One region of the Streptomyces sp. DH10 genome, then DNA from elsewhere that is predicted to be linked to it. Evidence: riboswitches for the same ligand, from Rfam matches in the RefSeq annotation. Region 1 holds a riboswitch; the other holds the start of a gene.
The links. Region 1 has a riboswitch for thiamine pyrophosphate ahead of thiO (glycine oxidase ThiO). Riboswitches for the same ligand answer to the same signal wherever they lie in the genome.
Positions count from the first base shown of each region.

Region 2: it holds a riboswitch for thiamine pyrophosphate, as region 1 does, so the genes downstream of both, QC385_RS39380 (thiamine ABC transporter substrate-binding protein) here and thiO (glycine oxidase ThiO) in region 1, are expected to answer to the same signal.

Region 1 is NZ_JARVKU010000007.1:145,363-162,968, reverse strand. It holds gene QC385_RS17195 (methyltransferase) at 1-157, opposite strand, end outside; gene QC385_RS17190 (SAV_6107 family HEPN domain-containing protein) at 353-916, opposite strand; gene QC385_RS17185 (hypothetical protein) at 1,163-1,414, shown strand; gene QC385_RS17180 (YhgE/Pip domain-containing protein) at 1,386-3,470, shown strand; gene QC385_RS17175 (TetR/AcrR family transcriptional regulator) at 3,542-4,171, shown strand; gene QC385_RS17170 (phytoene desaturase family protein) at 4,676-6,169, shown strand; gene QC385_RS17165 (SCO2102 family sporulation regulator) at 6,188-7,138, opposite strand; gene metF (methylenetetrahydrofolate reductase [NAD(P)H]) at 7,195-8,118, opposite strand; gene thiE (thiamine phosphate synthase) at 8,215-8,874, opposite strand; gene QC385_RS17150 (Rv2175c family DNA-binding protein) at 9,387-9,752, opposite strand; gene QC385_RS17145 (NAD(P)/FAD-dependent oxidoreductase) at 9,830-11,071, opposite strand; gene QC385_RS17140 (hypothetical protein) at 11,104-11,454, opposite strand; TPP riboswitch at 11,512-11,623, shown strand; gene thiO (glycine oxidase ThiO) at 11,621-12,790, shown strand; gene thiS (sulfur carrier protein ThiS) at 12,787-12,987, shown strand; gene QC385_RS17125 (thiazole synthase) at 12,990-13,787, shown strand; gene pknB (Stk1 family PASTA domain-containing Ser/Thr kinase) at 14,060-15,994, shown strand; gene QC385_RS17115 (deoxyribonuclease IV) at 16,053-16,931, shown strand; gene QC385_RS17110 (sulfite oxidase-like oxidoreductase) at 16,946-17,596, opposite strand.
Region 2 is NZ_JARVKU010000030.1:76,812-90,311, reverse strand. It holds gene QC385_RS39395 (maleylpyruvate isomerase family mycothiol-dependent enzyme) at 1-507, opposite strand, end outside; gene QC385_RS39390 (ABC transporter ATP-binding protein) at 533-1,552, opposite strand; gene QC385_RS39385 (ABC transporter permease) at 1,552-3,240, opposite strand; gene QC385_RS39380 (thiamine ABC transporter substrate-binding protein) at 3,216-4,253, opposite strand; TPP riboswitch at 4,378-4,484, opposite strand; gene rlmN (23S rRNA (adenine(2503)-C(2))-methyltransferase RlmN) at 4,525-5,631, opposite strand; gene QC385_RS39370 (class I SAM-dependent methyltransferase) at 5,799-6,575, shown strand; gene QC385_RS39365 (SRPBCC family protein) at 6,610-7,068, opposite strand; gene QC385_RS39360 (phosphatidate cytidylyltransferase) at 7,202-8,377, opposite strand; gene frr (ribosome recycling factor) at 8,377-8,934, opposite strand; gene pyrH (UMP kinase) at 9,102-9,860, opposite strand; gene tsf (translation elongation factor Ts) at 10,045-10,881, opposite strand; gene rpsB (30S ribosomal protein S2) at 11,057-11,986, opposite strand; gene QC385_RS39335 (M23 family metallopeptidase) at 12,260-12,838, shown strand; gene QC385_RS39330 (TetR/AcrR family transcriptional regulator) at 12,966-13,500, opposite strand, start outside.

The DNA of each region.
Region 1 (17,606 bases):
CGACGGGCACCGCGAAGTTGCCGCTGCCGCCCCCGGTGTCGAGGACGTCCAGCGACTCCCGACCCGTGGCCTTGACCCTGCGTTCCAGGGCGTCCTGGAGGACCTCCCAGACCACGGCGGTACGGAGTGAGGCGCGGGGGCGCATCGGGTCCGACACGGCAGTTGACTCCTCGGCGCGGCACCGCCTCTTGCACGGCGGAGCGAACGGGGCGCCTTCCCCGGTCCCGGTCACGGGGAGGGAAGACTTCAGGCGTACCCCACCCTATTGCCTCCGGCCGGGCAGCCGGCATGGCCCGGTCCTCACCCGGACACGCGTCGGCACGACCGGGCGGATGCGCGCCGCCGGGCCCGCTCAGCCCGCGTCCGGCATGTCCCGCCCCTCCCCCGGTCCCTCCGCTTCGGCCTGGTCCGCGCGGGGCTGCGGGAGGACCGGCTGGAGGACCAGCATGCGCTCGACGATGCGGAGGAACATCGCCACGTCCCGTATCAGGTCGTCGGCGTCCCGGCTGCTGGCCGCGTCCTGGATGCCCGCCTCGGCCCGGGCACGGCGCCGGGCGCCGGAGGCGAACAACGCGCTCCACTCGGACAGTTCGGGCGCGATCTCGGGGAGCACTTCCCAGGCGCTCCTGATCTTGGCCCGGGCACGGGGCGAGGTCTCCGGCCGCCCCCGGGCGGCGAGCACGGCGGCGGCCGTGCGCAGGGCGGCGAGGTGGGCCGTCGCGTAGCGCTCGTTCGGTGTCTCCAGACCGGTGGCCTCGTCGAGGCCGGCGCGGGCCTGGGCGAGCAGGTCGAGGGCGGCGGGCGGGGCCGAGGCCCGGCGGAGCACAGGGTGGACATCGCTCGCAGGACCGGTCAGTGAGGGGGCAGGGCCGGTGGCGCGGCGCCGGCGTGCGGCTGCTGCGTGGGAGCTGGCCATGACGAACCTCCTGTCGTCTGTGTGACGGCATGTCCGTTACGGAGTGCCGTATGTGACCCATCGTGAGGTATGGCACTGACAATCCGATCTGACCTGCGGTTTTGCCTCGCTCGTAGGTTCGGAGTAGTTTTTGCACTGACCAGTCAGTTCAAAAACTTCAGCTCTCAACCGAAGGAGACTCGTGGGGGAACGAGCGGGAGGGGCGCGGGTCGCCGCCGAGGGCCTCGGAGTCAAAGGGCCGCGCGGGTGGGCGTTCCGCGGGATACCGACCTCAAGCTCTCGGACGACGAGCGGGACGAGGTCTGGTCCCTGCTCAGGTCCCTCGCGGACGCCGGGACGACGGTCGTGGCGGTGTGCAGTGAGGCCCCCGCGGGCGCCGTCCGGGTGTCCACCCGGGAGAACCAGGACGACAGCGACGATCACCGGGCGGCCGAGGACGAGAAGGCCGACCAGGGAGAGGAGAAGGCCGATGCGCTCGCCGAGACTGGCCGCGCTTGAGCTCCGCCGCTTCGGCCGGGGCAAGCTGCCGCGCGCCGCACTGGTCGCGCTGCTGGTGCTGCCGCTGCTGTACGGCGCGCTGTACCTGTGGTCGTTCTGGGACCCGTACGGCCGCCTGGACCGTATCCCCGTGGCGCTCGTGAACGACGACAGGGGGGCGACCGCCGACGGGAAGAAGATCACGGCGGGCGACGACATCACGGAGCGGCTGCACGACAGCAAGACCTTCGACTGGCAGGAGGTGAGCGCCGCCGAGGCCCGCAGGGGCGTCGAGGACGGCACGTACTACCTGTCGCTCACCATGCCCGCCGACTTCAGCGAGCGGATCGCCTCCAGTTCCGGGAACACCCCGGAGACCGGCGCCCTCCAGGTGCGCACCAACGACGCGAACAACTACATCGTCGGGCAGATCTCCCGGACGGTGTTCAGCGAGGTGCGGCAGGCCGCGTCCACGAAGACGTCACGGTCGTTCCTGGACAAGATCTTCGTCTCGTTCTCCGACATCCACGGCAAGACCGTGAAAGCGGCGAAGGGGGCCGACGAGCTCAAGGGCGGCATCGGGAAGGCCGAGAAGGGCTCCAAGGACCTCGCCGACGGCCTGAAGGACGCCAAGGACGGCAGCGGCGATCTGTCCACGGGCCTGAAGAAGCTTCACACGGGCGCGGGCGACGTGGCGGACGGCTCGAAGCGGGTCGCGGAAGGCACGCGGAAGCTCGCCGACAAGGTCAACACGTACGCCGACAAGGTGGGCCCCTTCCTCAAGGGCAACGAGAAGGCCATCGGCGACACGGCCCGGCTCGTCGCTGACTCCTCCGGGGTGATCCGCAAGAACCTGGACACCCTGGCGAAGACGGCCCCGACCGCCGCCAAGGGCGCACGTACGGCGTCGGACACGCTGGACGGCGTCTACGCCAGGCGCTGTGACGACCCCGTCCTGCCCGACGCCGCCTGCGCAGACCTGAAGAAGGCCAAGGACGCGGCCGCCGACGTCGCCGTCATCGCCGACGACGTCAACACGCTGATCGCGGACCAGAACGGCGATCTGACCAAGCTCGACAAGAACCTCGCCACCCTCCAGAAGCAGTCCCGGGCCCTGGCCGAGCGCGCGCCGCACCTCTCCGAGGACCTCGACGACGCCGTCAAGAAGATCAACAAGCTGAACGACGGGGCGGCCGAGGTCGCCGCGGGCGCGAAGAAGCTGCACAAGGGGCTCGGCACGGCCAAGACCGGTGCCGTCGACCTGGACAAGGGCGTCGGCGATCTGAAGACGGGCGCGGACGACCTCAACGGCGGCATGTTCAAGCTCGTCGACGGCTCCGGCAAGCTCGCCGGCGGGCTGCACGACGGGGCGGAGCGCATCCCCGACTACGGCAAGCGGGACCGCGACCAGCGCACGGAGGTCATGGCCGACCCCGTGCGGCTCGCCTCCCAGGACCTGCACAAGGCGCCCAACTACGGCACGGGGTTCGCCCCGTACTTCATCCCGCTGTCGCTGTGGGTGGGCGCGATGGTGGCCTACATGCTGATCGCGCCGATGAACCGGCGCGCGCTCGCCGCGGGCGCCTCGGCATGGCGGATCGCGCTGGCCGGCTGGCTGCCCGTGGTGGCGATCGGGGTGCTCCAGACGGTGGCCCTGATGTCGGTGCTGCACTGGGCGGTGGGCCTGGAGATGGTGCGGGCGGCCGGGACGGTGGGCTTCCTGTTCCTGGTGACGGCGTGCTTCGCGGCGATCGTGCAGTGGCTGAACGCGCGCTTCGGGGCGGCGGGCCGGATCCTCGTCCTCGCCCTGCTGATGCTCCAGCTGACCTCGGCGGGCGGCACGTATCCCGTGCAGACCAGCCCCGGATTCTTCAACGCGCTCCACCCCTTCCTGCCGATGAGTTACGTCGTCGAGGCCCTTCGGCGGCTGATCACGGGCGGTGGTCTGGAACCGGTGTGGCACGCGTGCGTGGTGCTGACGGCGTTCACCGCCGGCGCCCTCGCGCTGACCGCCGTGTCGGCCCGCCGCCGCCAGGTGTGGACGCTGGACCGGCTGCACCCGGAGCTGAGCCTGTGAGTCCCTCGGTGACACCCCCTGCGCACCCTTCGGTGACATCCCCGGGAAAGGTTCCTGTGACAATCAGGGCCATGGAAAGCAGCAGTGCCGCGTCGGGCGGCAGCACGCGCCGCGAGGCCACCCGGCAGAAGCTCTACGAGGCGGCCGTCACGCTCATCGCCGAGCAGGGCTTCTCCGCCACGACCGTGGACGAGATCGCCGAGCGTGCCGGAGTCGCGAAGGGCACGGTCTATTACAACTTCGCGAGCAAGTCCGTCCTCTTCGAGGAACTGCTGCGGCACGGGGTCGGCCTCCTCACCGCCTCCCTGCGGGAAGCGGCCGAGCGGACAGCCCGTGAGGGCGGCACCAAGGTCGACGCCCTGGACGCGATGATCCGCGCGGGGCTCGTCTTCATCGACCGCTACCCGGCCTTCACGCAGCTGTACGTGGCCGAGCTGTGGCGCACGAACCGGGCCTGGCAGTCCACACTGATGGTGGTCCGGCAGCAGGCCGTCGCGGTCGTGGAGGACGTGCTGCGCGAGGGTGTGGCGGGCGGCGAGTTCAGCGACGAGATCGACGTCCCGCTGACGGCGGCGGCGCTCGTCGGCATGGTCCTGGTGGCCGCGCTGGACTGGAAGTCCTTCCAGCCGGAGCGCTCCCTGGACGACGTCCACGCGGCCCTGTCCCGGCTGCTCCAGGGGCGGGTGAGCGGCTGCCGCTGAGGGCACGTCCTGTGCGGTGCCGCCGAGGCCACACCCTGAGCGGCTGCCGCTGAAGTCAGCCCCGGCGCAGATGCGAAAGCGCCGGTCCGCTGTGGCCGCGTCCCCCGCGGGCCACCTCGAACCGGCGCCTTCCTCACTCCCCCGTTTTCCTGCTCCCCCGTGCGCTCCCCCGCAGGACCCCCCGTTCGGTCGTCCCCCGGTTCTCCCCCGTGCCTCGCTCCCGCCGACACCGTCGGCGGAAGGAGCGGATCGTGGGCCCGGTCCCGTTCCGGCGCCCCGTGTCGCCGGTACCGGGACCGTGCCCCTCTCCGTGCCTCCACTCTCTCGTTCTCGCAGGTCCTCGCCCATCCGCGCGCGTACTCAACTCCCTCACTAGGTACGGGTACTCAGCCCTGCGCACGCGGCCCCAGAACAACGGGTGGCCGACTGGTCACGATCGCTTCCGTGCCCGTACTCGGAGGCTGTCGGCGGGGGCTGTCAGCGGGGGCCGATAAAGTCCCTGGCATGGCACGGATTGCGGTGATCGGCGCCGGGATGGGCGCGCTGGCGGCGGCCGCCCGGCTGGCCGTCGCGGGCCACCGGGTGGTGGTGTACGAGCGGACGGACACGTACGGCGGAGCCCTGCGCCGCTTCGAGCGCGAGGGGTTCTCCTTCGACACCGGCCCCGGCCTGCTCCCGCTGCCCGCCGTCTACCGCGACCTGTTCGTCAAGACCGGCAAGGAACCGCTGGAGGCCTGCGTCGATCTGGTCCAGGTCGATCCGTCGTCCCGGCACGTGTTCGCGGACGGCACCCGGGTCTCGCTGCCGAACGCCTCGCGCGCGGGCGTCGTGGCGGCTCTGGACGAGGCACTCGGCTCCGGGACCGGCCGGCGGTGGGGCGACTTCCTGGTGCGGGCCCGCGAGGCCTGGGACCGGACCCGCCGGCCCCTCCTGGAGGAGCCGCTGTGGCCGAACTGGCAGGTGCTGGCGGAGCGCGAGCCGTACCCGGCGGTGCCCCACAAGCGGCTGCTGCGCACCCGCCGGGCCGGCACGCTCGCCGAGGTCGGCGCCTGGGAGCTGCGGGACGCCCGGCTCGCCGCGCTCCTGGAGAGCCACGCCCTGGCGCAGGGCCTGGACCCCCGGACCACCCCGGCGAGCGCGGCCGTACTGCCGTACATGGAGCACGCCTTCGGCACTTGGTACGTGCGCGGCGGCCTGCGCGAGCTGGCCCGCGCGGTCTACGAGCGGTGTGTGGCCCGAAAGGTCGAGTTCCGTTTCGGCGCCGAGGTGACCGGTGTGCTGGAGAAGGACGGCCGGGCATCGGGGGTGGAACTCGCCGACGGCACGGTCGCGGAGGCGGACTTCGTGGTCGCCGGTGTCGCGCCCGGCACACTGGACCGGCTGTCGGCACAGGCCGCGGTGCGGGGTGACGGGGACGTGCCGCCGCAGTCCGCGGCGGCGAGCCGGGTCACGGTGCTGCTCGCCCTGCGCGGCGCCCGCCCCGAGGGCACGGCACACCGCACGGTGGTGCACGCGGCGGACCGCGAGGCCGAGTTGACCGCCCTGTTCGGCGAGGCGGCGGGGAACACACGCCCGACGGTCACCGTCCTGCGGCCCGACGACCCGGGGCTGGTCCCGGACCCGGGCCACGAGGCGGTCACCGTCACGACGGTGGTACCCGCGCGGCCCGGCGAGCCCCGCGACGACCTCGCCGACAACATGATCACCGTCGCCGAACGCGCCGTGCCCGACCTGCGCGACCGTCTCCTCTGGCACGAGGTGCGCACCCCGGCCGACATCGCCGGGGCGACCGGTGCGGACGGCGGGGCGGTGCCCGTGCCCGCCCTGGCGGCGGACGGCGGGCGGCTGCTGCATCCGTCCAACAGCACGCCCGTGCCCGGTCTGTTCACCGTCGGCGGCTGGGCGCACCCCGGCGGCGGACTGCCGCACGCCGGCATGTCGGGCGCGCTGGTGGCGGGACTGATCGTGGAGGGACCGGAGTTCCGGGGCTCCCAGTGAGCCGGCGGCGTTAAGGCTTCAGAAACGGTACTGCTCGTCGAAGCCGTTCCCGGGCGTCTGCTGCTGCCCGTTGCCCTGGTACGGGTACGGCTGCTGCTCCGGCGGCAGTTCCTGGCCGTACTCGTCGGTGTCGCGCTGCTGCGGGACCCACACACCGCCGGGCGGGGTCTCGCCGCCGTAGGTGCCGGTGTACTGGTCCTGGCCGTAGCCCTGCTGGGCGTAGTACTGCTGGTCGCCGTAGGAGGTGTCGTACGAGGCTCCGCCGTAGGTCGGCGTGCCGATGTACGGGTCCGAGTAGGCGGCGTACTGCTGCTGGTCCGTGGCCTCGTAGCCCTGCTGCTGGCCGTAGCCCGAGTAGTCGTAGGAGTAGGACTGGTCGGTGCCCGGGGCCGTGGCGGCGTACTGGTCGTGAGTCTGGCCCGCCTGGTACCCGCTGTCGCCGTACACGCCGTAGGAGCCGGTGTCGTCGGGCACGGGCTGCGGCTCGTAGACGGCGGTGGTCTCGGCGGCCGTCGGGTGGACAGGACGCGACGGGGTGAAGACGTCGTCGCGGTCGTAGTCGTCGTCCTGGCCGTAGGCGGGGGCACCGGCGTCGCGGCGGTAGTCGGCGCCCTCGTCGCCGTAGCCGCCGCCGGCCGTCTCCAGGCCGGAGACCTCGAGGGTCGGCTCCTGGCGGCCGCGCTCACCGCGGCGGCGCTTGCTGCCGCCCAGCATCGGCGCGTTCATCGCCCAGCCGGCCGAGAATCCGCTGCGGAACGACAGGGTGACGTACGTCTGGCCGACCGCGAAGGCGGCCGCGCCCAGTCCGATCACGATGACGGACGGGATCAGGACGCCGACGACGACGCCGAGGAACCCGGCGAAGGCCAGCAGCCGCCAGCGCAGCCGCGCCTTGTACTGCAACAGCACCTCGCCCAGCAGCCACAGCGCGACGATGCCGAACGCGATGTAGAGGACCGCCCAGCCCATGTACGCCCCTCTCCCAGTCGCCGCTACGCAGTGTGTCGTATACCGGTGCGAACGGTCTAGGCCTGCGGTCGGTGGTGCAGGCCAAGGTTCTCGTAGATTTCCAGCGTCGCCGTGGAGTTGTTGAGCGTGATGAAGTGCAAGCCGGGCACTCCCTCGGCGAGCAGCCGCGCACAGAACTCCGTGGCGAATTCGATACCAATGGAGCGTACAGCGGCCGGATCGTCTTTTGCTGTGAGGATCCGCTCTTTCAGGGCGGCGGGGAACGCGGCGTTGGTGAGGGACGGGATGCGCTCCAGCGACCGCGCGCTGGCGATCGGCATGACCTCGGGAATGATCGGGGTGTCGCAGCCGGCGGCCGAGACCCGGTCGCGCAGCCGGAGGTAGTCCTCCGGGTGGAAGAACATCTGCGTGATGGCGTAGTCCGCGCCCGCGCGGCACTTGTCGACGAAGTGGCGGACGTCGGTGTCCCAGTCGGTGGAGCGCGGGTGCATCGCCGGGAAGGCCGCGACGCCCACGCAGAAGTCGCCGGACGTTTTGATCAGTTCGACGAGTTCGGCGGCGTAGGCCAGGCCCCGGGGGTGCGGCACCCAATCGCCCATCGGGTCACCGGGCGGGTCGCCGCGCAGGGCGAGCATGTTGCGGATCCCGGCGTCGGCGTACTGGCCGATGATGTTGCGCAGGTCGGCCACCGAGTGGTCGACCGCCGTGAGGTGCGCGATGGGCGTGAGGGTGGTGTCGGAGGCGATCGCCTCGGTCGCCTTGACCGTCCCCGCGCGGGTGGAACCGCCCGCGCCGTAGGTCACGGAGACGAAGTCGGGCGCCACGGCCTCGACCCGGCGCAGCGCGTTCCACAGGTTCCGCTCGCCCTTCGGTGTCTTCGGGGCGTAGAACTCGAACGAGTACGTCGTTTTGCCGGTCGCGAGCATGTCGCGGACAGTGCGCGCGTGGTCCGACCTGATGGATGCGGTGCCGAGGGCCATACCGGCAGGTTAGCCAGGGGCGGTCGGTCCCCCAACCAGGCACAGACATTTGACTGATTTGTGTACTTGCTGTCCATCCCTTGGACACTCGGCGTACTACTTCTCCCGCAGCCTCTTCGCGAACTCGGCCGCCGCCGCGCCCGGGTCGTCGGCCTCGGTGATCGCCCGTACGACGACGGCGCGCCGGGCTCCCGCTTCCATCACCTGGTCGAGATTGCCGAGGTCGATGCCGCCGATGGCGAACCAGGGCCGGTCGGTGCCGAGGGAGGCGGTGTACCGGACGAGGTCCAGGCCGGGGGCGTGGCGGCCGGGCTTGGTGGGGGTGGGCCAGCAGGGGCCGGTGCAGAAGTAGTCCACGCCGTCCTGGCCGGCGGCCGCGGCCGCCTCGGACTCGGCGTGCGTGGAGCGGCCGATCAGGACGTCGTCGCCGAGGATCGCGCGGGCCGCGGGGACGGGGAGGTCGCCCTGGCCGAGGTGCAGTACGTCGGAGCCGGCGGCGTGGGCGACGTCCGCGCGGTCGTTGACCGCGAGCAGCTTGCCGTGCCGGGCGCAGGCGTCGGCGAAGACGGCCAGGTGCTCCAGCTCCTCGGCCGCCTCCATGCCCTTGTCCCGCAACTGCACGATGTCGACCCCGCCCGCCAGCACGGCGTCCAGGAACTCCACGAGATCGCCCTGCCGCTTGCGCGCGTCGGTGCAGAGGTAGACCCGGGCGTCGGCGAGCTGGGCACGGGCGGTGGTGGCGGTGGTGGCGGCCATGCGGGTCCCCCTGGTTGTCGGTGGCGTACGGGTGCGGGGTGCGCCTGTGGCAGCGCACGGATCGGGTACGGGCGCACCCTGTGGCAGCGCACGGATCGGGTACGGGCGCACCCGTGAGCGTACGTACACGGTTACACCCGGCGACATAGAGGTGCGGGCGCGCGCCCATGGTGGCGTACGGGTGGGAGGTGCATCGGGCGGGACCCGGACCGGTGGCGTTACGGACGGGAGGCCAGGGCGCTCGCGTCCCTGGCGGACGGGCAGTGCGCCACCCCTGCGCACGGCACGTGCATGCGGCCAGCGCGCCGGAGCGTCCCGCTCCGGTGACTCCGGCGACTCCGGTGCGGGCCCCGCCTGGGGTCCGCGCGGCCCGCCGCAGGCGGCTCGCACCCCAGCCGGGGCGCGAGCCGCCCCGTGACCGGGACCCGACGGGCCCCGGCCCACACACCGGGCGGTTGTTCAGTCCGGTCCCACTTGTACGGCACCGGACGGTTGTTTGGGTCGAGGTCGGGTCAGACCGCGAGCGCCTGGGCTCGGCGCTTCACCTCCGTGCCGCGATTCTCGCTGAGCGCCTGTGCCGGCGTACCGGGCAGGCTCGGGTCGGGGGTGAAGAGCCACTCCAGCATCTCTTCGTCCGTGAAGCCGTCGTCCCGCAGGAGCGTCAGGGTCCCGGACAGGCCCTTGACGACCTTGTCCCCGTCGATGAAGGCCGCGGGGACGTGCAGTGCGCGGTTCTCACCACGGCGTACGGCGATGAGCTGGCCCTCCTTGACCAGCTGCCGCACCCGCGTCACCTCGACGCCGAACTGTTCGGCGATGTCGGGGAGGGTGAGCCAGGCAGGGACGAGAGCATCGATCTTTGCGTCAATCTCGGTCACGGAAACCAGCCTGCCATCCCCCACTGACAGTCGGAAGTCGGGCCCGCCCACCTGGGCGGACACGGGCACCTCTCGGGCTACGCCGTCGCCGCCTTCAACGGCCTGGCCGGGTCCGCCAGCAACGCCGGATTCATCGGCGTGCCCGACTCGATCAGGCGGCGGCCCTGCGCCAGGTCCCGGGGGCGTCCCACCGCCAGCAGCGCGACCAGCCGGTCGCCGCGCAGCCAGCAGACCGTCCAGGCCGGTCCGGCCGGGTCGCCCCGCCACAGGGTCGTGTCGGCGGCCGCGTGATGACCGGCGTACTGCACGAACCGACCGAACTGCTCGGACCAGAAGTACGGCACCGGGTCGTACACCGCCGGGGTCTCCCCCGACGCCCGGCCGACGATGTTCACTGCGACCGTGCGCGGCCCCTGGAGGGCGTTGTCCCAGTGGTGCACCAGCAGGCGCTCGCCGTACCGGCCGGAGGGGAAGGAGGCGCAGTCGCCGACCGCGTACACGTCGGGCGCCGACGAACGCAGGTGCTGGTCGGCCACGATCTCGCCGTGCGTGCCCAGCTCGACCCCGGAGCCGGACAGCCAGGCCGTGGCCGGACGGGCGCCGATGCCGACGACGACCGCGCCCGCGGGCAGCCGCGAGCCGTCGTCGAGAACCACCGTGCCGGGCTCCACACGCTCCACGCGCGCGTGCGTCCGCAGGACGGCGCCCGCGTCGGCGTACCAGCCGGCCATCGGCGCGGCGACCTCGGCGGGCAGCGCCCCGGTGAGCGGCCGCTCGGCCGCCTCCACGACAGTCACCGCGCAGCCCGCCTCGCGCGCGGCCGTGGCGAACTCCGCGCCGATCCAGCCCGCGCCCACGACGACGATGTCCTGCCGGCGGGCCAGCACCGGCCGCAGCCGCTCGGCGTCGTCCAGGGTGCGCAGCAGATGCACGCCCGGCACACCCTCCGCTCCGGGCAGCCGGATCGGTTCGGCACCGGTCGCGACGACCAGGACGTCGTACGGCACGGGCCCGTCCTCGGTGTCCAGCTCGTGGTCGCCGGGCCGCAGGCCCCGCACCTCGCAGCCGAGCCGCAGCTCGATGCCCAGGGCCTCGAAGTCGACGTCGAAGGCGGAGCCCTCGGCCTTGCCGAGCAGGACGGCCTTGGACAAGGGGGGCCGGTCGTACGGCTGGTGGGGCTCGGCGCCGATCAGGCTCACGGTGCCGGCGAAGCCCTGCTCGCGCAGGGCGACCGCGGTCTGCACACCGGCCATGCCCGCACCCGCCACGACCACGCGCCGCGGCGCGGACGAACCTGGTTCCTGCGTCTGCTCGCTCACCTGATCACCATAGACAACTGACATTTCGTCAGTCAGTGCTCATGCGCAGTGACCTGCTCCACAACGCTCGTCCCGCTGCCCGCCTGGGACTCCCACTCCCAGCTCTCCTCCAGCCGCACCCGCCCGTCGGGCAGTTCCACGACCGTCGACACACAGTGCCCGGAGGAGGTGGTCCCGTCCACCTTGAGCTGTACGTAGCGGAAGTCCAGCCTGTCGCCCTCCCGGGTTCCCACGAGATGTCCGCGTACGACATCGCCGCCGGTGTACTCGGCCCAGACCTCGCCGTCCTTCTCGTGGTAGGTGAACCGGGTGCGGGTCCCCACCTGGCCCGGTGCCTGGTCGGCGACCGGGGCGAGGACGAGACCGTCGAGGGATCGGGTCATGGCGGTGGTGCTCCCTTACTGCGCCGTACGGCATCGGGCTAGGGTGGGTGGCCAACGTAAGGCACTCGCGGGAGCCCGGACGCACCGGGCTGAGAGGGAGGCTGGCGGCCTCCGACCGTACGAACCTGATCCGGGTCATGCCGGCGAAGGGAGGGGCTGGACGCCCATGTCGCGTACGCGAACGTCAGACGTCCTCGTCATCGGGGGCGGGATCATCGGCCTGGTCACCGCGTGGCGGGCCGCGCAGCGCGGGCTCGCCACCGCCGTGGTGGACCCGGAGCCGGGCGGCGGAGCCGCACAGGTGGCGGCCGGGATGCTGGCCGCCGTCACGGAACTGCACTACGGCGAGCAGACCCTGCTCGGTCTGAATCTCGCCTCCGCCCGGCGCTATCCGGATTTCGCGGCCGAGCTCGCCGAGCAGACCGGCCACGACCTCGGCTACCGGCGGTGCGGCACGCTCGCCGTGGCCCTGGACGCCGACGACCGGGCCCATCTGCGCGAACTGCACACCTTGCAGCAGCAGTCGGGCCTGGAGTCCCAGTGGCTGTCGGGACGGGAGTGCCGGCGCCTGGAGCCGATGCTCGCACCGGGCGTGCGCGGCGGGCTGCGCGTCGACGGCGACCACCAGATCGACCCGCGGCGGCTGGCCGGGGCGCTGGTCGCCGCGTGCGAGCGGGCCGGTGTGGTCTTCCACCGGGTGTGGGCCGAGCGGCTCACCGTCGTCCGGGACCGGGCCACGGGCGTCGTCACGGACGACGGCACCGCGCTGGACGCCGGGCAGGTCGTGCTGGCCGGGGGCAGCCTCAGCGGGCGGCTGGCGGGCGTCCCGGAGGACGTGCTCCCGCCCGTGCGGCCGGTGAAGGGGCAGGTCGTACGGCTGACCATGCCGCGGCGGCACGGGCCGTTCCTGAACCGGACCGTGCGCGCGGTCGTCCGCGGCAGCCACGTCTACCTGGTGCCGCGCGAGAGCGGCGAGCTGGTCGTCGGGGCGACCAGCGAGGAACTCGGCTGGGACACCACCGTGACCGCGGGCGGCGTGTACGAGCTGCTGCGCGACGCCCACGAGCTGGTGCCGGGCATCACCGAGCTGCCGCTCACCGAGACCCGGGCCGGACTGCGCCCCGGTTCCCCCGACAACGCGCCGCTGCTCGGCCCGACCGGGCTGGAGGGACTGCTGCTGGCCACCGGGCACTACCGCAACGGCGTCCTGCTCACGCCGGTCACCGGCGACGCCATGGCGCACGTCCTGGCGACGGGTGAGCTCCCCGAGGAGGCCCGCCCCTTCACGCCGAAGCGATTCAGCGCCGCCACCGCACTCACGGAGCAGCCCGCATGAACATCTCCGTCAACGGGGAGCCCCGGGACGTCCGGCCCGGCACGGCTCTCGACACCGTCGTGAGGTCGCTCACCGCCGCGCCGTCCGGCGTGGCCGCCGCCCTCAACGAAACCGTCGTCCCGCGCGCGCAGTGGCCGTCCACCCCCCTGACCGAGGGGGACCGCGTGGAAGTCCTGACCGCCGTCCAAGGAGGCTGATCATGGCCGACGATCCGTTTGTCCTCGGTGGTACGTCCTTCACGTCCCGCCTGATCATGGGCACGGGCGGGGCCCCGAGCCTCGATGTGCTGGAACGGTCGCTGGTCGCGTCAGGGACGGAGCTGACGACGGTCGCGATGCGCCGGGTGAACGCCTCGGTGCACGGCTCGGTGCTGTCCGTCCTGGACAAGCTCGGCATCCGCGTCCTGCCCAACACGGCGGGCTGCTTCACCGCCGGCGAGGCCGTCCTCACCGCCCGCCTCGCGCGCGAGGCCCTCGGCACCGACCTGATCAAGCTGGAGGTCATCGCCGACGAGCGGACCCTGCTGCCGGATCCGATCGAACTGCTGGAGGCGGCCGAGACGCTGGTCGACGACGGGTTCACGGTGCTGCCGTACACCAACGACGACCCCGTGCTCGCGCGGAAGCTGGAGGACGTCGGCTGCGCGGCGATCATGCCGCTCGGTTCGCCGATCGGCTCCGGGCTGGGCATTCGCAACCCGCACAACTTCCAGCTGATCGTCGAGCACGCGCGCGTGCCGGTGATTCTGGACGCGGGGGCCGGTACGGCGTCGGACGCGGCGCTGGCGATGGAGCTGGGGTGTGCGGGTGTGATGCTCGCCTCGGCGGTGACGCGGGCGCGGGAGCCGGTGCTGATGGCTGCCGCCATGAGGAACGCGGTCGAGGCGGGGAGGTTGGCTTATCGGGCGGGGCGTATTCCTCGGCGGCATTTCGCGGAGGCGTCTTCGCCGGCTGAGGGCAGGGCCGTGCTGGATCCTGAGCGGCCTGCTTTTCAGTGACCGGCGTTGTTGCTGAGCGCGGGTGGGTCCGCAGCCCGGCGGTGCGGGGTGCCGCTGCGCCCACCCGTGCCGCCTGGGGGCACCTCCCAGGCCCTTAAGGCACTGGGGGAGGCACGATTGCCCGCAGCCAAGTGCGGCCATGACTGCCCGCAGCTCAGCGGGACGGCCGCGCAGCGGCTGCGGTCTGACGCACGTCACAGGTCCGCTTCAGTCGCGCCCCGAAAGCGGGCGGGGCGATGGAGCTGTCAGTCGTGGCTCGTACACTCGCCTGCGTGGACACGACCCTTCAGGACCCCTTGGTCGGGCAGGTGCTCGACGGCCGCTATCGCGTCGACGCGCGGATCGCGGTCGGCGGGATGGCCACGGTCTACCGGGCCGTGGACACCCGGCTCGACCGGGTCCTCGCGCTCAAGGTGATGCACCCCTCGCTCGCCGTCGACGGCTCGTTCGTCGAGCGGTTCATCCGCGAGGCGAAGTCGGTCGCCCGGCTGGCTCACCCGAACGTGGTGCAGGTCTTCGACCAGGGCACCGACGGCGGTTACGTCTACCTCGCGATGGAGTACATCGCGGGCTGCACCCTGCGCGACGTGCTGCGCGAGCGCGGGGCCCTTCAGCCGCGTGCCGCCCTGGACATCCTGGAGCCGGTGCTGGCCGCGCTGGGCGCAGCGCACCGCGCCGGGTTCGTACACCGGGACATGAAGCCCGAGAACGTCCTGATAGGGGACGACGGCCGGGTCAAGGTCGCCGACTTCGGGCTGGTACGGGCCGTGGACACGGTGACGAACACCACCGGCACCGTGCTCGGCACGGTGTCGTACCTCGCCCCCGAGCAGATAGAGAGCGGCACCGCCGACCCCCGCGTGGACGTGTACGCGTGCGGCGTGATGCTGTACGAGATGCTGACCGGCGACAAGCCCCACGACGGCGACTCCCCGGCCGTGATCCTCTACAAGCACCTGCACGAGGACGTCCCGCCGCCCTCGGCCGCCGTGCCCGGTCTGGCGTACGAGCTGGACGAGATGGTGGCCTCCGCGACCGCCCGCACCCCGGAGATCCGCCCGCACGACGCGGTGGCGCTGCTCGCGCAGGTCCGTGACGGCCGCGGCCGGCTGACCGTGGAGCAGCTGGACGCGGTGCCGCCGCAGGCGCTCGCCGCGGACCACGACAACACCGACGACCGTACGAGCGTGATCCCGCGGGCGCTGACCACGCCGCGCCCGCTGCCCGTCAACGAGGACGAGGAGGGCTCCGCGGCCGCGCTCAACCGCACCAGCCGCTTCCAGTCCCCGCCGCCCCCGCCGTCCCGGCGCCGCTCGGGGCCCCGGCGCGGCCCGATGGCGATCGTCGTCGCCGTCCTGCTCGTGCTCGGTCTCGGCACGGGCATCTGGTACATCAACTCGGGCCAGTTCACCGAGGTCCCCCCGCTGCTGGCGAAGACCCAGGCGCAGGCCGAGGACCGGCTGGCGGACGCGGGGCTGGAGCTCGGCAAGGTCGAGCACGCCTACAGCGACACCGTGCAGCGCGGCACGGTCATCAGCAGCGACCCGAAGGCCGGGACGCGCATCCGCGGCAACGACTCGGTGTCCCTCACCATCTCCGACGGCCCCCGGAACGTGCGGGTGCCCGCTCTGGCGGGCCAGCGGCTGGACAAGGCGCGGTCCCTGCTGAAGCAGGACGGGCTGGCGCCGGGCATGGTCACCCGGGAGTTCAGCGAGGACGTGCCCAAGGGCTCGGTGATCTCCGCGCGGCCGGCGGACGGCACGAAGGTGCGCGCGGGCACGGCCGTGGCGCTCGTCGTCAGCAAGGGCAGCCCCATCGACATCCCCGACGTCACCGGCTCGGACCTGGCCGACGCGCGGTCGGAGCTGGAGGACGCCGGTCTCGAGGTGAAGGTCGCCGCCGAGCGGGTCACCTCCTCCGAGTTCGACAAGGGCCAGGTCGCCGAGCAGAGCCCGGGCCCGGGTGGCCGGGCGGCCGAGGGTGACACGGTGACGCTGACGGTGTCCAAGGGCCCCGAGATGATCGAGGTCCCGAACGTGGTCGGCTACGGTGTCGACGACGCCACGCGGGCGTTGCAGAGCGCCGGGTTCCAGGTCGACGAGGACCGCGGCCTGCTCGGCCTGTTCGGCGACACGGTGAAGGACCAGTCCGTGAAGGGCGGCGAGACCGCGCCCAAGGGCTCGACGATCACGATCAAGATCAGGTGAGGGACCGGGCGGGGAGCCCCCGGACGGGACAGGGCCGGACGCATGACACCCTGAACGGGTGAACAATCAGCTGTCCGGCCCCTCCCGCAACCCCGTGGGCGGCCACGTCCCCGTGGCCGGTGGGCTCCACTCCGTCGGCCTGTCCTACGCCCGTGACCTGAAGGCCGAGACCGTCCAGGTCTTCGTCGCCAACCCGCGTGGCTGGGCCACTCCGGCCGGCAATCCGAAGCAGGACGAGGCGTTCCGCGCCGCGTGCGAGGCCGAGTCGATCCCGGCGTACGTCCACGCCCCCTACCTGATCAACTTCGGCTCGCACACCGAGGCGACCGTGGAGCGTTCGGTGGAGTCGCTGCGGCACTCGCTGCGCCGCGGGCGGGCGATCGGGGCGCTGGGCGTGGTCGTGCACACCGGCAGCGCGACCGGCGGCCGGGAGCGGTCCGTGGCGCTGAAGCAGGTGCGGGAGCATCTGCTGCCGCTGCTCGACGAGCTGACCCACGACGACGACCCGTGTCTGCTGCTGGAGTCGACCGCCGGCCAGGGCGCCTCCCTGTGCTCGCGGACGTGGGACTTCGGCCCGTACTTCGAGGCGCTGGACGCCCATCCGAAGCTGGGCGTGTGCCTGGACACCTGCCATGTCTTCGCCGCCGGGCACGACCTGACCGGCCCCAGCGGCATGCACCAGACGCTGGACCTGCTGGTGGACACGGTCGGCGAGGGCCGGCTGAAGCTGATCCACGCCAACGACTCCAAGGACGTGGTGGGCGCGCACAAGGACCGGCACGAGAACATCGGTGTGGGCCACATCGGCGAGGACCCGTTCCGGGCGCTGATGACGCACCCCGCGACCGAGGGCGTGCCGCTGATCATCGAGACGCCGGGCGGCAAGGAAGGGCACGCGGCGGACGTGGAGCGGCTGAAGAAACTGCGCGACTGCTGAACGCCGCGGAGCCCTCAGAGGTCGGGGCCGTCCCCGGGCTCCTCCTGGTACGAGTAGCGCTGCTCCCGCCAGGGGTCGCCGACGTTGTGGTAGCCGCGCTCCTCCCAGAAACCACGCCGGTCGGCGGTCATGTACTCCACGCCGCGCACCCACTTGGGGCCCTTCCAGGCGTACAGGTGGGGCACGATCAGGCGCAGCGGGAAGCCGTGCTCGGCGGTGAGCAGTTCGCCGTCCTTGTGGGTGGCGAACAGGGCGTGCTCGGAGGCGAAGTCGGACAGCCGGAGGTTGGAGCTGAATCCGTACTCGGCCCACACCATCACATGGGTGACGTCGTCCGCGGGCGGCGCGATGTCGAGGATCGTGCGCGCGGGGATGCCGCCCCACTCTGCGCCCAGCATGCTGAACTTCGTGACGCAGTGCAGATCGGCCACGACGGTGGTGTACGGCAGGGCCGTGAACTCCTCGTGGCTCCAGCAGTGCTTGCCGCCGTCCGCGGTGGCACCGAAGACCCGGAACTCCCAGCGCTCGGGCCGGAATTTGGGGACGGGCCCGTAGTGAGTGACCGGCCAGCCGCGCTGCACCCGCTGTCCCGGCGGAAGCCCGGGCTGCGTCGCTCCTGCCGGATCGCGCCCTTCTCCCGATTCGTGTCCCACCGGCTGACCCATGACTCCATCC
Region 2 (13,500 bases), on a different contig from region 1:
CTGAATGAACTCGACGATCTGGAGCCACTCGTCGATCGCGTCGGCGGCCACGTCGGGCGCGACCTCGTAGGGCAGTCCGGCGGCGAGCGTGGCGTCCGCGCGGTGCACGGTGATCTCGTGCGTCATCCGGCGGGCCCAGAACCCGGAGTTGAGGATCCCCGCCCAGCTCCACACCTTCGTGTCCGGCCCGGCCTCCCGCAACGCCGCGACGACCTGCTCGCCGCCCTCCGCCAGCCATGCGTCCAGGACGGCGGCGTCACCCCGTATCCCGGGTCCGGCGAGGCCCGGCACCCGCTCCTCGGGCACCTCCTCCTGGGCCCGGGTCCGCACGATGAACTCCACCCAGCGCAGAGCCCCGCCCATATGCCGGACCAGGTCCTCCAGCGACCAGTCCGGGCAGGTCGGCACGGTGCCGGACAGATCCGCGCCGGACGTGACCACGGACCTCAACAGAGCCACCTGGTGGGCGATTTCGTCGCAGTAGCGGTCGTGTGCGAGTAGCGTCATGCCCCGCACCTTAGGCGGCAGCCGATCAGTCGAGCACCACGATTTCTCCCGCGTCGAACTCCACCCCGACCTCGTCCCCGGTCTCCGGCGCCGCCCGCAGCGCGCACGCCGCCTCCAGTCGCGGGGCGTCCTCCGGCTGGAGGTGGACGGCGACATGGGTGCCCTTGAAGGTGCGCGCGGTCACCGTGCAGCGCAGGCCCGTGCCGGCGGGCACCAGCCGCACACCGGCGGGCCGCACGAGCAGGGTCCGCGTGCCCTGCGGGGCATCCTCCGGCACCGGCACCTTGCCCCACGGCGTGTCCGCGGCCTCCGCCCCGACCGTCGCCTCGACGACGTTCTCGAAGCCGAGGAAGCGGGCCACGAACGCGTCGGCCGGCCGCTGCCACACCTCAAGAGGCGTACCGGACTGGGCGATCCGCCCGTCCCGCATCACCACGACCCGGTCGGCCAGCGCGAAGGCCTCCCCCTGGTCGTGCGTCACGGCGAGCACGGTCGTGCCCAACAGGCCGAACAGCTCCTTCAGTTCGACGACCAGCCGCTCCCTGAGCGACCGGTCGAGCTGCCCCAGCGGCTCGTCCAGCATCAGCAACCGGGGGCTCGGCGCCAGGGCCCGGGCCAGCGCCACCCGCTGCTGCTCCCCGCCGGACAGCGCCGCGACGGCCCGGCGGGATGCGCCCGGCAGGCCGACCAGATCCAGCAACTCCTGTACACGATCGGCCTGTTGCCGCTTCGACGCCCCGTGCATACGCAGCCCGAAGGCGACGTTGCCGCCCACGTCCCGCTGCGGGAACAGCTGGTGGTCCTGGAACATCAGCCCGACTCCGCGCCGGTGCGCGGGCACGCCGGCCTGGTCGCGCCCGTCGAGCACGACCCGCCCGGAATCGAGCGGCTGAAGCCCCGCCACGACCCGCAGCAGCGTCGACTTGCCGCTGCCGCTGGGCCCGAGCACACACACGACCTCGTGCTCGGCGACCTCCAGATCGACGGCGTCCAGCACGGCACGCCCGCCGAAGCGGACCGTCGCACCCTCCAGGGCCAGCAGCATCAGAACTCCCCGCTCCGGTCGGTGCGAAGCCTCTCCAGTACCAGCAGGGCCACGGCACACACCACCATCAGAATCGTCGAAAGGGCCATCGCCTGGCCGTAGTTGAGCTCCCCCGGCCGCCCCAGCAGCCGCGCCACGGCCACCGGGAGCGTCGGGTTGTCGGGACGCGCGATGAACACCGTCGCCCCGAACTCTCCGAGCGACACCGCGAAGGCGAACCCCGCCGCGATCAGCAGCGCCCGGCGCACCATCGGCAGATCCACCTCACGCCACACCCGCCAGGGTGAGGCCCCCAGCACCGAGGCCGCCTCCCGCAGCCGCACGTCCACCGCCCGCAGCACGGGCAGCATCGTCCGCACGACGAATGGCACACCGACCAGCGCCTGCGCGAGCGGCACCAGGATCCACGACGACCTCAGATCCAGCGGCGGCTCGTCCAGGGCGATCAGGAACCCGAAGCCCACGGTCACCGCCGACACCCCGAGCGGCAGCATCAGCAGCGCGTCGAAGCCCCGCACGAACCGCCCGGCGTCCCGGCGGGTGAGCGCGACGGAGGCGAGCCCCCCGATCAGCACGGCGATGAGCGTGGCGGCGACGGCGTACGACAGGGAATTGCCGATCGCCTCGATCGGCGCCACCAGGAACACCCCGCCGTCGTCCCTGGTCAGGGCCCGGTAGTAGCCGAAGCCGGGCGGGTCCAGGGACCGCTCCACGAGCACCGCGAGCGGCAGCAGGAGCAGCACGACGACGGTGACGAGCACCCCGCCCAGCAGCGCCCACTGCCCGGTGCCGCGCGGCCGGCGCGCGGTCACGGACGGGTCCACCAGACGCAGAGCGGTCTCCCGCCGCCGTACGGTCCAGGCGTGCAGGGCGAGGATCGCGCCCACCGCGACGAACTGGATCAGCGTCAGCACGGCCGCCGTGGACAGGTCGAAGATCTCCGACGTCTGCCGGTAGATCTCCACCTCCAGGGTCGAGAAGGTGGGCCCGCCGAGGATCTGGACGACACCGAAGGAGGTGAAGGTGAACAGGAAGACCATGAGCGCGGCGGCGGCCACGGCGGGCGCGAGCGCCGGCAGCGTGACCTGCCGCCAGGCCCTCAGCGGCGACGCCCCGAGCATCCGCGCGGCCTCCTCCTGCCGCGGGTCGAGCTGCGCCCAGAGCCCGCCGACGGTCCGCACGACGACCGCGTAGTTGAAGAAGACGTGTGCGAGCAGGATCGCCCACACGGTGGTGTCCAGCCGCACGCCCCACAGCTCGTCCAACAGCCCGCCCCGCCCGACCAGCGCCAGGAAGGCCGTTCCGACGACGACCGTCGGCAGCACGAACGGCACGGTCACGGCGGCCCGCAGGACCTGCTTGCCCGGGAAGTCGAAGCGCGCGAAGACGTACGCGCCGGGCAGCGCGATCAGCAGGGTGAGTACCGTCGAGACGATCGCCTGCCAGGTGGTGAACCACAGGACGTGCCGGACGTCGGACTGCGCCAGCACCTCCCCGATCCGCCCGAACTGCCAGACCCCGTCGACCTCCAGACCGCGCGCGACGATCGCGGCGACGGGGTAGGCGAAGAAGACCGCGAAGAACGCGACGGGCACGGCGATGAGCCCGAGCCGCGCCGCGCTCCCGCGCCGGTCCCTGCGGACGGCTGCTCCGGTCGGCCCCGTTACTTCAGTACGAGCGAAGTCCACGACTTGACCCACTGGTCACGGCGGTCGGCGATCTTCGCCGGGTCCATGGTCTCCGGGTCCTTCACCTGCGGCCCGTACTTCACGAACTCCGGCGGCACCTGGGCGCCCTCGCGCACCGGGTACACGTACATGTTGAGCGGCATGTCCTCCTGGAACCGCTCGCTGATCAAGAAGTCGAGGAACGCCTTGCCACCCTTGGTGTTCTTGGCGTTGCTCAGCAGCCCGGCGTACTCGACCTGCCGGAAGCAGGTGCCCTGCGCGACCCCGGTCGGTGCCGTGGTGGGCTTCGGGTCGGTGTAGACGACCTCGACGGGCGGCGAGGAGGCGTACGACACGACGAGCGGCCGGTCCCCCTTGGCCTTCTTGCCGCTGGCCGAGCCGGAGAACTCCTCGTTGTAGGCCTGCTCCCAGCCGTCGACGACCTTTACGCCGTTGGCCTTGAGCTTCTTCCAGTACCCCTCCCAGCCCCCGTCGCCGTACTTCGCGGCGGTGCCCAGCAGGAAGCCGAGGCCGGGCGAGGAGGTGGAGGCGTTCTCGGTGACGAGGAGGTTCTTGTACTGGGGCTTGACCAGGTCGTCGAAGCTGCGCGGCGGGTCGAGCTTGTGGTCGGCGAAGTACTTCTTGTCGTAGTTGACGCAGATGTCGCCGGTGTCGACGGGCGTGACCCGGTGCTTGTCCTGGTCGGCCCGGTACTCCGGCGCGATCCGGTCCGAGCCCTTCGCCTCGTACGGCTGGAACAGGCCGTTGTCGAGGGCGCGGGACAGCAGCGTGTTGTCGACCCCGAAGAAGACGTCGCCCTGCGGGTTGTCCTTGGTCAGGATGGCCTTGTTCACGGCCTGCCCGGCGTCGCCGTCCTCGAGGACGTTCACCTTGTAGCCGGACTGCTTCTCGAAGGCCGCGATGACGCCCTTCGAGGCGGCCCACGAGTTGTGGCTGACGAGCGTCACGGTCTTGGAGTCGCCGGACCCCTGGCCGCCGTCGGACGACCCGCAGGCGGCGAGCGTGCCGGCCATGCCGAGCCCGACGGCCACCGCCGTCAGCCTCTTGATGTTGTTGCTCACTGGATTCCTCCTGGAGGACCAGGAGAAGACGCGGCCCTGCCCGGGATCCCTGGGATTCCCGGGCAGGGCGCAACAGCTCGAGTGATGACCGATCTCCCTACCCAGAATGACCTGGGCCAGGTTCGGAGGGTCTGCGGCCGTGTGCCGCACTCTCAGCGCTGTGGCGCTCCCCTGTCGGAATATGAAGGTGTCGGAAAATACGGTTGTGCTTACGCCGGTCAGACTACCGTTCGGTCGCCGCGAGCTGACCACACGCCCCGTCGATCTCCTGACCACGGGTGTCCCGGATCGTCACCGGCACACCATGGGCCGCGATCGCCTCCACGAAGGCCTTCTCGTCCTCCGGCCGGGAAGCCGTCCACTTCGACCCGGGCGTCGGGTTGAGCGGGATCAGGTTCACGTGCACGGGCCTGCCCTTGAGCATCCGCCCGAGCCGGTCACCGCGCCAGGCCTGATCGTTGATGTCCCGGATCAGCGCGTACTCGATGGACAGCCGGCGCCCGGACTTGGCGCTGTACTCGAAGCCGGCGTCCAGCACCTCCCGGACCTGCCACCGCGTGTTCACGGGCACGAGGGTGTCGCGCAGCTCGTCGTCGGGGGCGTGCAGCGAGATCGCGAGGCGGCACTTGAGGCCCTCGTCGGCGAACCGGTGGATGGCCGGGACGAGACCGACCGTCGAGACGGTGATCCCGCGCTGCGACAGCCCCAGCCCGTCGGGCTCGGGGTCGGTGAGCCGCCGGATGGAGCCGAGGACCCGGTTGTAGTTGGCGAGGGGCTCGCCCATGCCCATGAACACGATGTTGCTGAGCCGCGCCGGCCCGCCGGGCACATCACCGTCCCTGAGCGCCCGCATACCGTCCACGATCTGGTGCACGATCTCGGCGGTGGACAGATTCCGGTCGAGCCCCGCCTGCCCGGTCGCGCAGAACGGGCAGTTCATCCCGCACCCGGCCTGCGAGCTGATGCACATGGTCACCCGGTCCGGGTAGCGCATCAGCACGGACTCGACGAGCGTCCCGTCGAACAGCCGCCACAGCGTCTTGCGCGTGGTGCCCTGGTCGGTCGACAGATGCCGCACGACGGTCATCAGCTCGGGGAGCAGCGCCTCCTGGAGCCGGCCGCGCGAGCCGGCCGGGATGTCGGTCCACTGCTCCGGATCGTGCGCGTACCGCGCGAAGTAGTGCTGCGAGAGCTGCTTGGCACGAAACGGCTTCTCCCCGACAGCGGCTACGGCCTCCTTGCGCTCGGCAGGAGTGAGGTCGGCGAGATGCCGCGGCGGCTTCTTGGCTCCGCGGGGGGCGACGAAAGTGAGTTCTCCGGGCTTAGGCATGGCTGTACCAGTGTCGCAGATCGATTCATGTGACCTGCGACCGTCATTTCGCAGCGTCGCTCTCGCAGATGTTCGCAGGAAACGATCGTGCTGCCGTCAGTGAGGACCCCCGCGCCCACCACGGACTACCGGCACCTCCGGGAAAGCAGGCGCAGTAATCTCGGGCCATGTCCGAGACATCGGTGGCGCGCTTCTACGACGAGCTGGCTGACGACTACCACCTGATCTATGCGGACTGGGACGCGAGCATCCGTCGGCAGGGGGACGCCCTGGACGCCCTGATCGGTCAAGATCGCGCGGCGGTCCTCGACTGTTCCTGCGGCATCGGCACGCAGGCCATCGGTCTGGCGCTGCGCGGGCACCGGGTCACCGGAACCGACCTCAGCCCCCGCGCCGCCGCCCGCGCTGCCCGTGAGGGCGCCCGCCGAGCCCTGAGCCTGCGCACGGCCGCTGCCGACATGCGACGCCTCCCGTTTCCTGATGGCCGGTTCGACACGGTCGTCTGCGCCGACAACTCGCTGCCTCACCTGCTGACCGAGCAGGATGTGTACGCCGCCCTGGCAGAGATGCGCCGCGTGCTGCGTCCCGAGGGCCTGCTGCTGGTCAGCACACGCCCCTACGACGACCTGCTGCGCGAACGCCCGGCTTCGACGCCTCCTCAAGTCCACAGGAACGGCGACCGCGCCGAGGGCGAAGAACGGACCGTCACCTTCCAGCTCTGGCACTGGCACGACGACGGCGAGCACTACGACCTGGAGCACTTCCAACTTCTTCCGGCAGGCGGCGAATGGCGCGTCCGGGTCCGCCGTACTACTTACTGGGCACTCGGCCGGGACCGGCTGGCCGGCCTCGCAGCCGAGGCCGGGTTCGTCGACCTCGAGTGGCGGATGCCGCAGGAGACAGGCTTTTTCCAGCCGCTGCTCGTGGCCCGCGCCGGTGAGTAGGTGACTCCTCGGCCGGCTTCGCGGCCGGCCCCCTTCAGAGGCCCTGCTCTCCCGTGTGCTCCAGCCGATCCTTGAGGATCTGCTCGTTGCGCGGCAGTTCCTTGCGGACCTGGGGGCGTACGACGAGCGGGACGAGGACCTTGCCGACGCCGTGGCCCTCGAAGTCGACCTCGATCGTCACGTGGGAGCGCCGCCCCTCGTCGAACGGCTCGACCTCGCCGTGCACCCGTGCCCGGACGGGTCCGTCGACACCCCGCATGCCCCAGCTGTGCGGCGGGTCGTATTCCGTGACCTCCATGGTCATCGGCATGACCCGGCGGCCGATGTGCCGGGTGACCCGCATCCGGGAACCGACGCCGACGGGTCCTTCGTCGAGGCGTTCCGCGGACACGGCGCTCAGCTGCCACTCCGGCAGCCGCTGGGTGTCCGTGAGGTAGTCGTAGACGTCCTCGGGACGCCGGTCGACATCAATGGTCTGTCGAATGCTGGACATCATGTCCCCCTTTGCGGCGTACACCTGAATCGTCCCACTTGGTGACGTCGCAGGCACCTCCGCACAACGACAGCGAGCCCCCGCCGGTCATCGGACGGGAGCTCGCCATACGAACTGTAAGAGCCGTGTCGCCTCAGCCGGACCCGACGAAGAGCACGAACAGCAGCCACACCACCGGAGCCGTGGGCAACAGCGAGTCCAGCCGGTCCATGATGCCGCCGTGCCCCGGCAGCAGCGTGCCCATGTCCTTGATGCCGAGGTCCCGCTTGATCATGGACTCGCCGAGGTCGCCGAGCGTGGCGCTGACCGCGACCGCGAGGCCGAGCAGCAGCCCCTGCCACCAGGCACCGCCGTCGATGAGGAACTCCAGGCACAGCGCCCCCGCCACCATGGCGAAGGCGATCGCGCCGAGCAGCCCCTCGCGGGTCTTGCCAGGACTGATGCGCGGGGCGAGCTTGTGGCGGCCGAAGCGCCAGCCGACCGCGTAGGCACCGGTGTCGCTGACGACCGTGAGCAGCAGGAACGTGAGCACCCGCTGCGGCCCGTCGTCCGCCGTCAGCATCATCGCGACGAAGGTCGCCAGGAACGGCACGTAGAACACGGCGAAGACGCCCGCCGTGACGTCCCTGAGGTAGTTCTCGGGCGGCTCCGTCATGCGCCACACCAGTACGGCCAGTGCCGTGAGCGCCATGGCGACCCAGGCGCCCTCGGCGCCCCGGACGTACCCGGCGACGACCATCGCGGCACCGCCGAGCGCGAGCGGAACGAGGGGCGCCCGGATGCCCTTGCGTTCGTCCAGCCGCTTGGTCAGCTCCCAGAGGCCCACCACGACGGCGACCGCGATCACGCCGACGAACACGGCCTTGACGACGAACAGCGACGCGACGATCACCGCGCCCAGCCCGACCCCGACCCCTATCGCGGCACTCAGGTCGCGACCCGCGCTCTTCTTCTGCGGCTTGGGTGCCGGCTCTGCGGCGTCGGGCATGGGCTCCGGATTCGTCTCGTTCCGGACCGGGGAGCCGCTCAGCCGAGCAGTCCCCCGGTCGTCATCCTGGTCTCCGCCGTACGCGGCTACGTCGGGCACGATGGGCATGGGGCGAGTCTGAGGCGCTTCATGCGCATCGTATGCGGGACCCGCCGGAGCGGCCCCCTGGGCGTGCCCATGGCCAGGGCTGTGGACGCGCCCACGGCCAGGGCCTTGGGCGTGCCCAGGGCCAGGGCTCTGGGCGTGCCCATGGCCATGCCCTTGGTCGGTGGGCCCCCAGTACCCGGCCTGCGGCGGCGCCCCCCAGGAAGAGTCGTTCATCAGACCTCGAGCAGCTCCGCTTCCTTGTGCTTCAGGAGCTCGTCCACCTGTGCCACGTACTTGTGGGTGGTGTCGTCGAGCTCCTTCTCCGCACGGCGGCCCTCGTCCTCGCCGATCTCGCCGTCCTTGATCAGCTTGTCGATGGCGTCCTTGGCCTTGCGGCGCACGGAGCGGATGGAGACCTTGGCGTCCTCACCCTTGCTCTTGGCGACCTTGATGTACTCGCGGCGGCGCTCCTCGGTCAGCTCGGGGAACACCACCCGGATGATGTTGCCGTCGTTGCTCGGGTTGACGCCGAGGTCGGAGTCGCGGATCGCCTGCTCGATGTTGCGCAGCGCGCTCTTGTCGAACGGGGTCACCACGGCCATGCGCGGCTCGGGCACCGAGAACGAGGCCAGCTGGTTGATCGGGGTCGGCGCGCCGTAGTAGTCGGCCACGATCTTGTTGAACATCGCCGGGTGCGCACGGCCGGTGCGGATCGCGGCGAAGTCCTCCTTGGCGACCACGACGGCCTTCTCCATCTTCTCCTCGGCCTCGAGGAGGGTCTCTTCGATCACCACTTGCTCCTGCGTGTCTTGAGTAGGCCCGGCTGCGGTTCCATGTGGGGCGGCGGCCGGCTGCGTCGCGTCTTCTTCCTGCACGGTTCCCGACCGGCAGGACATTGTCCATCCCCCGGCCCGGCTCCGTCCCGTCCGTCCCCCGGACGGGGTTGTTCTCGGGGACCTCAGTCCCGGCTGCCGGGGTCCCCCACCAGCGTGCCGATCTTCTCACCCTTGACGGCGCGTCCGATGTTGCCCTCGGCCAGCAGCTCGAAGACCACGATCGGCAGCTTGTTGTCGCGGCACAGCGTCACGGCCGTGGCGTCGGCGACCTTCAGGTCACGGGTGATGACCTCGCCGTAGCCGAGGTGGTCGAACTTCACGGCGTCCGGGTTGGTCTTCGGGTCGGAGTCGTAGACCCCGTCCACGCCGTTCTTGCCCATCAGCAGCGCCTCGGCGTCGATCTCCAGGGCGCGCTGGGCGGCGGTGGTGTCGGTGGAGAAGTACGGCATGCCCATACCGGCACCGAAGATGACCACACGGCCCTTCTCCAGGTGCCGTACGGCGCGCAGCGGGATGTACGGCTCGGCGACCTGGCCCATGGTGATGGCGGTCTGCACCCGGCAGTCCACTCCCACCTTCTCCAGGAAGTCCTGGAGGGCCAGGCAGTTCATGACGGTGCCGAGCATGCCCATGTAGTCGGAGCGGGCCCGGTCCATGCCGCGCTGCTGGAGCTCGGCACCGCGGAAGAAGTTGCCGCCGCCGATGACGATCGCGATCTCCGCGCCGTCGCGTACGACGGCCGCGATCTCGCGGGCGATCTTGTGCACCACGTCGGGGTCGACGCCGAGGCCCCCGCCACCGGAGAAGGCCTCTCCGGACAGCTTCAGCAGAAACCGGCCGCGTACTTTGCCGTCGTCGCTCTTCTGGGCCTTGGTGGTCATGGGGGATCCCGCCTCTTTCACGTGTTGCACATACCAAGAAGGCCATTGCCGGTGGGGCGTGTTTCGCATCCCATACGGCAATGGCCTCCTCGTCAGATCTGCTGTCGCCCGCCACTCGTGTGACGGCGCACGCGGACGACTGCTGTCGACCCTATCGGGGTCGGGCGTCGAGCGCGGTACGGACTCAGATGCCGACCTTGATGCGCGTGAAGCGCTTCAGGGTGACACCGGCCTCGTCCAGGACCTTCTGGACGGACTTCTTGTTGTCGAGCGCGTAGGGCTGGCCGAGCAGCGTGGCGTCCTTGAAGAAGCCGTTGAGGCGACCCTCGACGATCTTCGGCAGGGCGGCCTCGGGCTTGCCCTCGGCGCGGGTGGTCTCCTCGGCGACGCGGCGCTCGGACTCGACGACCTCAGCCGGGACGTCCTCCTTGGAGAGGTACTTCGGCGCGAAGGCGGCGATGTGCTGGGCGACGCCCTTGGCGATCTCCGCGTTCGGCTTGTCCAGCTCGACGAGGACACCGATCTGCGGGGGCAGGTCGGGCATCGTGCGGTGCATGTACGCCGTCACGTAGCCGTCGGCGAACTGCGCGAAGCGGTCCAGGACGATCTTCTCGCCCAGGTTGGCGTTGGCCTCGTCCACGAACGCCTGGACGGTCTTGCCGGCCTCGATCTCGGAGGCGAGCAGGGCCTCGAGGTCGGCCGGCGAGGTCTTGGCGACGTGCTCGGCGATGGCGGTGGCCGCGGCCTGGAACTTCTCGCCCTTGGCGACGAAGTCCGTCTCGCACTTCAGCTCGACGAGGACACCGGAGGAGTTGTCGTCGGCGATGATCGAGACGACGGCACCGTTCTCGGCGGAACGGCCCTCGCGCTTGGCGACGCCCTTCTGGCCCTTGATGCGGAGCGCCTCGACGGCCTTCTCGACGTTGCCCTCGGCCTCGTCCAGCGCCTTCTTGCAGTCCATCATGCCGGCGCCCGTGAGCTCACGGAGCTTCTTGACGTCGGCGGCGGTGTAGTTCGCCATGAGTCTGTGAATCTCTCTCGAAGTCTGGAAGATCGAAGATCTGCGGATGTGCCCCATGGAGCCGGAGCGCGCTGTCCTTCCGCTGACCTACGGGTGAACGGCGGGAGCGGACTTCACCGCGCCGGAGGCGCTATCGGCTTCAGTACCGCTCCCGCCGTCAACTCGGACTGACGGGTCAGGCCTGCTCGGCCTCGGCGGCCTTCTCGCCCTCGGCCGGCTTCTCGGCCTCGGCCTCGGCGGGGACGGCCTCGGCGGCCGGAGCAGCCTCGTCGGCCGGAGCGGCCTCAGCAGCCGGGGCGGCCTCGGCGGCGGGGGCAGCCTCGTCGGCCTTCTTCTCGCCCTCGAGCAGGTCGCGCTCCCACTCGGCGAGCGGCTCGCCCGCGGCCTTCTCGCCCTTGCCCTCGGTGGCGACACCGCTGCGGGCGATGAGGCCCTCGGCGACGGCGTCCGCGATGACGCGGGTGAGCAGGGTGACGGAGCGGATCGCGTCGTCGTTGCCCGGGATCTTGTAGTCGACCTCGTCGGGGTCGCAGTTGGTGTCGAGGATCGCGACGACCGGAATGTTCAGCTTCCGGGCCTCACCAACGGCGATGTGCTCCTTCTTGGTGTCCACGATCCAGACGGCGCTGGGCACCTTCTGCATCTCGCGGATACCACCGAGGGTCTTCTCCAGCTTGGCCTTCTCGCGCGAGAGCACGAGAAGCTCCTTCTTGGTCAGACCGGACGCGGCGACGTCCTCGAAGTCGATCTGCTCGAGCTCCTTGAGGCGCTGCAGACGCTTGTAGACGGTCGAGAAGTTGGTGAGCATGCCGCCCAGCCAGCGCTGGTTGACGTAGGGCATGCCGACGCGGGTGGCCTGCTCGGCGATGGCCTCCTGCGCCTGCTTCTTCGTGCCGACGAACATGACCGTGCCACCGTGGGCGACGGTCTCCTTGACGAACTCGTAGGCGCGGTCGATGTACGACAGCGACTGGAGCAGGTCGATGATGTAGATGCCGTTGCGCTCCGTGAAGATGAAGCGCTTCATCTTCGGGTTCCAACGACGGGTCTGGTGACCGAAGTGGACGCCGCTCTCCAGCAGCTCCCGCATCGTGACGACGGCCATGGCCGTATCTCCTTGTGCTTCTCGGTTGTGCCGCGGATGCCGGACGGCTTCCGCGCCTGACGCCCGCTGCGCGCCGTGCCACGAGGGACCGAGGGGCGCTGATACGGCCCGTTGCCGGGGTGCGTATCGGGGCGTGCGAAGTCGACCCGGTGACCCGGATCGCCACCAGAAGTGTACGGGACCCGCGGGGCACCGGGTGACGCCGTTGTCCACAACCGGACGGCGGTCCACAGCCACGGCCGGTGAGGGGCGGCGGTCCGGGACGCTTTCGGCATGCGAGCGAAGCGATGTGTGCCTGTTTGTACGCGCCTGGTCCTGGTGCTGGCCATGGCGGTGGCCGTCCTGCTGGCCCCTCCGCCGCCCCTGTTCGCGGCGGACGCGCCCCCGGCGGACGTCACCGTGCCGGCGGTCGGCCGCAGCTGGCCCGTCGGCTCACGGCCCCGGGTCCTCCGCGGCTGGGAGCCCCCGGCGACGCCCTACGGCCCGGGCCACCGAGGCGTGGACCTGGCCGCAGCCCCGGGGACGCCGGTACGGGCGGTGGCTGCGGGCCGGGTGTCGTTCGCGGGCCGGGTGGCGGGCAAGGGGGTCGTCTCGGTGGAGCTGACAGGGACGGGGCAACCACCTCTGCGCACGACCTACGAACCGGTGGCGGCGGCGGTGGAGGAGGGCGAGGAGGTGGAACCGGGCGAGGTGATCGGCACGGTGGACGCCACGGGCTCACACTGCGCGGTCACCTGCGTGCACTGGGGCCTGCGCAGAGGCGACACCTACTCGAACCCGCTGTCGCTCCTGCCATCGTGGCTCCTGCACAGGGGACCGTCGAGACTTCTGCCGGTCTACGGCACTACCTAGCTGCGGCCACCGTGCCTCCCCCAGTGCCTTAAGGGCCTGGGAGGTACCCCCAGGGCGGCAAGGGTGGGTGCAGCGGCGCCCCGCTCCGCCGGGCCGCGCACCCACCCGCCCCCGGCATCAACGCCGCTCAGCCCCGCACACCCCGCAGGACCATCGAGACCGCGGCATCGGCAATCGCCCCTGGATCTTCCGCGGCCCCCAGCTCGATCCGCCGCACGGCCGCGTCCACGACCCCCTGCAACAACATCGCCGCCAGCCGTGGCTGTTCGTGCCCCAGCTCACCCAGCGCCTCGACGATCATCGCGACCAGCCCGCCATGGGCCGCCCGGATCTTCTCCCGGGCCCCGGCGTCCAGCTCACTCGCCGAGATCGCCACCACGGCCCGGTGCCGCCGGTCCCCCACCAGCTCCAGCTGCTGCCGCACATACGCCTCGACCTTGGCCTCGGCCGTGTCCGCCCGCTCCATCGCCGCCGACACGTCCGCCGCCCAGACGGGAAAGTCGACCTCGCACAGCTCCTCGACCACGGCCGCCCGTGACCGGAAGTACTCGTAGACGGACGAGCGCGCGAGCCCCGTCCGCTCGGCGAGGGCGGGGAAGGTCAGCGCCTCCGTACCGCCCTCGGACAACAAGGAACGAGCCGCGTCCAGCAGGGCGGCTCGC